Regions from separate parts of the Paenibacillus sp. FSL R10-2736 genome, predicted to be linked through region 1. Evidence: riboswitches for the same ligand, from Rfam matches in the RefSeq annotation. Region 1 holds a riboswitch; the other holds the start of a gene.
The links. Region 1 has a riboswitch for glycine ahead of gcvT (glycine cleavage system aminomethyltransferase GcvT). Riboswitches for the same ligand answer to the same signal wherever they lie in the genome.
Positions count from the first base shown of each region.

Region 1 (3,417 bases):
TAGCCCCGATACTTTCCAATATGCCGGTTACGCGGATACCAGACCTGCTTACGATAACACTACCGTTGAAGGACGGCAAAAAAACCGCCGGGTCGAACTCATTGTCCTGCGGCAGCTTCAGGAGAAAGAATAACGTGAATCCGCAAGCGAATCAGCTCAGAGTTCTGCAGATGAGAAGGCACGGCAACCATTTGCTAGTATAAGGAGATTGAACGCTATGCAGACTACAAACGGAACGACACCGGACGCCACCCGTTTTCTCTATTTTCTGCGGCAGCTGGTTTCGCTGATCATGATTGTTTTTGCCCAGGGAATAATTACCTTCTTCATTGGTTTATTATCTGTATTTATGATGTTCTTCTCCTCCGATTACTTCTGGGGGGACCTGGCCCATGTGTATCCTCCCGATAAACTGATGTATATAGGCATTGACTTCCTTATTGCCGGCGCAGCCTTTGCCCTGCCCTGGCTCGGGGTCTGGTGGATGCTGTACGGTTTGTCCGAGGATGGACGCATCCGCTGTTTCCCTCTTCTTTTACTCTTCGCTTATCTGACATTTGTGATCCTCTTTCTGCAGATCAATCCGGTCTATAACCCGGAAGCCATGATCCCTTCCTCCGCCGGGGAATCCACATTTCTGGTCTGTATGGGCATGTCTGCCGTGGTGCTTTTCCCGTTTTATTCGGCCGGTGTGTATTACTTCGTGCTCAAACCCAATACCCGTCCCAGAAAAAGATACCGGTTCCTATTGCTGTGCCTTATCTTTGCCGTTACGGGTCTGGCTCTGCTGCCCGCCCTTTGGCACTTGGCTCCCCGCATTTATCCGGGGCTGCTTAGCTTTCCGGAGTGATACAGAAACGCAAAAAGACAGACCTCTCACATTAGTGACATCTAATGTAATAAGAGAAGCCTGCCGTGTTCATCTTTTCGTAAATCCAGTTCAGTCACCTATTCTAAAAATCCGGGTACATAAACGGTTGAAACTATTCCCCAACCAGTTCCTTATAAGCAGCCGCATCCAGCAGACCGGATACCGCATCTGCGAACTCACCGTCTAATTCCAGCTCAAAAATCCATCCGCCGCCGTATGGCTGATCATTGATCAGCTCCGGGCTGGATTCGAGTGCGTCGTTGATCTTGGTAACCTTGCCGGATACCGGCGAATACAGCTCCGACACCGTCTTAACAGACTCGATACTGCCTACGCTGTCGCCTGCGGTAATGGCTGCGCCGACTTCCGGAAACTCAACAAACACGATGTCGCCCAATAAATGCTGCGCATGATCCGTAATTCCCACACGTACTACGCGTCCATCACCCTGCTGTGCCCATTCATGCTCTTCGCTGTATAGCAGGTTGTCCAACACTTCACTCATTTCCAAGCCGCCTCTTTTCCACATTTGGAGTTCTAAATTTAGTTATAGCCTAAGTTATGACCTTGCCTAATGTCAATATAACTGACAGGAAAATTAAATTTGTCATCTTTTTGACGTTTTTTGATTGACAGCGTGCTTGTAAACCCGGTTTAATGGAGTCAGTAGAAAAACATATGGTTTGCGAATGATGGCATAGGGAGAGACTGACCCTTAGGGGCAGCGCCGAAGGAGTAAGCCCGGGATGGGTGAATCTCTCAGGCAAAAGGACCTTTGCCGGACGCATCTCTGGAGAGCATCCACAGCCTGGACAACAGGAAACGGATCACCAACGGGGAAACCTGCGGGCAGGATAGCAGGGTAACTCTCAGGTACAAAGGACAGAGCGAACGTCTATTGATGCATGTTTGATGTGCATTGATGGACTTTCGCCTGTCCTTTTTTGCATGTAAACAGACTAAGGGGTGACACGATGGAGTCTTTGAGAAGAACGCCTTTTTATGATCTCTATGCCGCTTATGCGGAGTCCAGATGCATTGATTTCGGCGGCTGGGAGCTGCCGGTGCAGTTTACTGGCATCGTTAAGGAACATGAAGCGGTCCGCCAGCAGGCCGGGCTGTTCGATGTATCGCATATGGGTGAATTCATGGTTGACGGCAGCGGCGCTGAAGCCTTCCTGCAGCAGATGACCACCAATGATGTCAGCCGCCTTGCAGACGGCGCGGCGCAGTATACCCTGATGCTCTATCCGAGCGGCGGCGTAGTAGATGATCTGCTCGTCTACCGCCTGGGCCATGAGCGCTATATGCTCGTCGTGAACGCCTCCAATATCGACAAGGACTTCCAGTGGCTGCAGGAGCATCTCACCGCTGAATTCAGCGGTGTCAGCCTGAAGAATGTCTCTGATGAGACGCTGCTGCTCGCTCTGCAGGGGCCGCTGGCTGAGACGATTCTGGCCGAAGTTACCTCTGCCCCGCTCGCAGAGCTGAAGCCCTTCCATTTCATCGAACACGCCGAGGTCTGCGGCGTTTCTGTACTGCTCTCCCGCACCGGCTATACCGGTGAGGACGGCTTTGAGCTGTACGCCCCGGTCCACACAGCAGCTGCACTCTGGAATGGTCTGCTGGCCGCAGGCGCGCCGCATGGCCTGACCCCTGCCGGACTCGGCGCACGCGACACGCTCCGCTTCGAAGCCAAGCTGCCGCTGTACGGCCAGGAGCTCTCGGCGGATATTACGCCGCTCGAAGCGGGTGTCCAGTTCTTCGTGAAGCTGGACAAAGCCGGTTTCATCGGCCGTGATGCCCTGCTGAAGCAGAAGGAAGCCGGCCTCCCGCGCCGCCTTGTAGGCCTTGAAATGATCGACCGCGGGATTCCCCGCTCCCATTATCCCGTATATGCAGACGGTGTGAAGATCGGTGAAGTCACAACCGGCACACAATCACCGACGCTGAAGCGGAATCTCGGACTTGCCTTGCTGGATGCTGCCTATACTGAGATCGGCACAGAGGTGTATGTGGAGATCCGCGGCAAACAGCTGAAGGCTGCCGTGATCAAAGCCCCGTTCTACAAAAAGAGCCAAGGAGTGAAGCCGTAATGAAGCACCGCTATCTGCCTATGACGGAGCAAGACCGCGCAGAGATGATGGAAACTGTCGGGATTCAGTCCATTGATGAGCTATTCGCTGACATTCCTCAATCTGTCCGCTACCAGGGAACGATGCCAATGTCCGGCCCGCTGGACGAATATGCACTGCTGCGCCATATGAAGGGTCTGGCTGACAAAAATGCCGACTTTGATACCCATGCCAGCTTCCTCGGCGCTGGCCTCTATGACCACCATATTCCTGTTGTCATTAACCATATTATTTCCCGTTCGGAATTCTATACTGCCTATACCCCTTATCAGCCGGAGATCAGCCAAGGCGAGCTTCAAGCGATCTTTGAATTCCAGTCGTATATCTGTGAGCTGACCGGTATGAAGGTCGCTAATGCCAGCATGTACGATGGTGCCACTGCCTTCTCCGAAGCAGCCGTGCTTGCCGCAG
Region 1 covers NZ_JBBOBN010000001.1:184,028-187,444, reverse strand. Annotated here, with positions in the region: gene NSQ73_RS00765 (flagellar motor protein MotB) at 1-133, shown strand, start outside; gene NSQ73_RS00760 (hypothetical protein) at 218-850, shown strand; gene gcvH (glycine cleavage system protein GcvH) at 984-1,376, opposite strand; glycine riboswitch at 1,561-1,656, shown strand; glycine riboswitch at 1,660-1,759, shown strand; gene gcvT (glycine cleavage system aminomethyltransferase GcvT) at 1,846-2,967, shown strand; gene gcvPA (aminomethyl-transferring glycine dehydrogenase subunit GcvPA) at 2,967-3,417, shown strand, end outside.

Region 2 (3,417 bases), on a different contig from region 1:
GTAATCTATGCTTCATGTTTCGGATTCCTCCTTATAACGCTGCTGACAACATGTCAGCAGCGTTTGAACATTCTTGCACTCATGTATTGATTATACTAACATCGGCATCACTTTTCTCCTTCTTGCTTCGCATGGAGTACAGGACGAACAACAGAATGAACCATAGGGGAGTAAACAGCAGCGCCGGACGGGTATCATCTGCGAACAGCATAATGATCAGAATAGCAGCAAACAACGTTAATACCGCATAATTGATAACCGGTGTGAACGGTGCTTTGAATTTGGACGCGGCATGTAAGTCCGGACGGTTTTTCTTATACTTGATATGACATACGAGCACAACCCCCCACACCCAGATGAAGCAAATGGCGCTGATCGTTGTAACGATGCCGAAGGCCTGGCCCGGAATAAGCTTGCTGAGCAGCGCCCCGGCCGATATAACTATTGTAGAAATAAATAAAGAGTTAGCAGGCACATGATTTCGGTTCAGCTTGCCGAGCTGCGGGGAGGCCTGATCCCTTCTGCTCAGATTATACAGAATCCGGCTGGTTGAGAACATCCCGCTGTTGCAGGCGGAAGCCGCTGAGGTTAAGACGACGAAATTGATAATACCTGCAGCAACCGGAATCCCGACCAGATTGAAGGTCCGCACAAAAGGACTTTCAGCCGCACTGAGCTGGGTCCACGGGTTAATGCACAGCAGGACGAAGAGCGCGCCTACATAGAAGAAGAGAATCCGCAGAGGAATTTTGTTAATCGCCGACGGAATATTTTTCTCCGGATCTGCTGTTTCTGCGGCTGATACACCCACAAGCTCCACACCGACATAAGCGAACACAACCATCTGGAAGGAAAATAAGAAGCCCTTGACACCGTTCGGGAACACACCCCCGTGCTCCCAGAGATTGCGGACCGTCACCGATCCCGCATCCGTCTTGAACCCGATGACCAGCAGAATGATTCCCAGGCCAATTAAGGCAAGAATCGTGACGACTTTGATGAGAGCAAACCAGAATTCGAGTTCGCCGAAGCTTTTGACCGTCAGCAGATTGAGTCCTAACAGAATAATCAGGCAGATGACGGCCGGTACCCACTGCGGGATATCGAACCAGTACTGCACATAGACGCCCACTGCAATCACATCCGCCATCGCCGTCATAATCCAGCAGAACCAGTAGGTCCAGCCTGTAATGAACGCAGCCCGCGGTCCCAGATAGTCTTCAGCAATGTCCGTAAAAGATTGATATCCCGCTTTGGAGAGCAGCAGCTCACCCAGCGCCCTCATCACAAAAAACACGGCAATTCCCACGAGTAAATACGTGATCATAATGGACGGCCCGGCCTGCTGAATCGCTCTGCCTGATCCCAGGAATAACCCTGTACCAATCGTGCCGCCGATAGCGATCAGCTGTACATGCCGGTTCGCCAAATCTCTCTTTAATTCTGTCTGTGCCATTGCCTTTTTCCCCCTTAATGTGTACAACGCTTTGCTGCCAAATAACATAAAAAAGAGATTGGATGTCATCCAATCTCCCGGTTCATAAGAATATCAAAATAAGCTACCTGCGCCGCTGACCGTAATTAATCAGCATAACAAATACAAATTCCGTACTCTTCTGTCCTTTTGCCTGAGATTGTGAACCCTTCGGCGCTACGGTCTCCCGCAGTCTCTCCAGAAGCTGCTCCTGCTATAGTGTGATCCATAGCAATCATAGCCCGTGTAATGTATTAAATTGGTGAAGCGTTAATGCATTCTGATATTCTAACATATTACTCGGCATGTGAGTATTGAACAGTGATAAAAGTCTCCTACCTATGGCTAGATGTCTAGGGTGCGCTCCTGCACTGCAGCGGCATAAATGTTGTACGTTTTGCAACTTGGATGCGCAGACACCCGGTTGTTTAGATAGATTGTTGTATGAAATACAAGAATTTCCACGCTAAACCGTATGAAGGAGGAGAAATGCTGCCTTTTGTACAACAATTTTCGATTTAGTCCAATTTAATGAATCGAATGTTGTATTTTGTATAGGATTTTAGAAAGTCACGGGCACGGAGGATGAGTTTGCCGGTAATACCTTGGCTCTGCATTAAAAAAAAGCAGACAGGCAACAGCCCATCCGCTCATTTGATCCAACATTATTAAGCTATTTATTTAATGATTACATAATCCAGGCCAACCAGCTTGGCGTAGGTTACGATCTGATCTGTAGTCAAGTTGAGCGACACCACGGTATGGTGGCCGCCGCCGTTCTCGATCCATGCTTTAATTCCATCCTGGAAGTTAGGCTTCACCTGCCAGAGCACACGGGCCACTGGAAGATTCGGAGCCGGAACCGTCGGCTCGAAGGCAGTAACTTCATTGATCAGCAGCTTGTAATGCGTGCCAAAGTCAGCCATCGATACCACAACGCCTTCGCCGGCTTTGCCGTCGAATACGAGACGGGCCGGATCTTCGCGGTCGCCGATACCCAGCGGAGACACAAGCACCTTCGGCTTGTTGCTGGCCAGGCTCGGGTCAACCTCAAGCATGTGGGACTGCAGAATCGCTTCCTGTCCGGCAGCCATTTCGTAGGTGTAATCTTCCATGAATCCGGTGTTCAGGTTATGGCTCATCACCTTCATCAGGCGGTCCAGGGCTGCTGTCTTCCAGTCCCCTTCGCCGGCGAAGCCGTAGCCTTGTGCCATCAGACGCTGAACGGCAAGACCGGGAAGCTGCTTCATGCCGTGCAGGTCTTCGAAGTTCGAAGTGAACGCATTGTAGTTGCCGGCATCCAGGAAGCGTTTGAGGGCAATTTCATAGCTGGCCTGTACCTTCACGCTGGCTTCCCATGCTTCTTTGCTGTATGAACCGTAATCGAAATCATACTGCTCTGCATATTCAGCGAACAGCGCATCAATTTCTTCTTCCTTCACTTCGTTTACATACGCAACCAGGTCGCCGATCCCGAAGTAATCCACGGTCCAGCCGAACTGAATCTGGGCTTCTACCTTGTCGCCTTCGGTAACGCCCACGTTACGCATGTTGTCGCCGAAGCGGGCCACTTTGATGTTGAAGCTTTCGTTATACGCAACGGCAACGTCCATCCATTCGGCAATTTGCTTCTGGACTTCGGCGCGTTCCCAGTACCCTACTACCACTTTGTTCTGTTTCTTCAGGCGGGCATTGATGAACCCGTATTCACGGTCGCCATGGGCAGCCTGGTTCAGGTTCATGAAGTCCATATCCAGTGTGGCCCAAGGAATGCTCTCATTGTATTGCGTAGCCAGGTGCAGAAGCGGCTTCTGCAGCAGCTTCGTGCCGCGGATCCACATTTTGGCCGGGGAGAAGGTATGCATCCAGGTAATCACACCGGCAACCTCGTCACGGTAGTTGACTTCTTTCATGATCGAAGTGATTTTGTCTGCACTGACCGC
Region 2 covers NZ_JBBOBN010000002.1:333,852-337,268, forward strand. Annotated here, with positions in the region: gene NSQ73_RS29515 (Crp/Fnr family transcriptional regulator) at 1-16, opposite strand, end outside; gene NSQ73_RS29520 (amino acid permease) at 80-1,456, opposite strand; glycine riboswitch at 1,607-1,686, opposite strand; gene araA (L-arabinose isomerase) at 2,152-3,417, opposite strand, start outside.
Region 2: another riboswitch for glycine. It lies ahead of NSQ73_RS29520 (amino acid permease); the one in region 1 lies ahead of gcvT (glycine cleavage system aminomethyltransferase GcvT).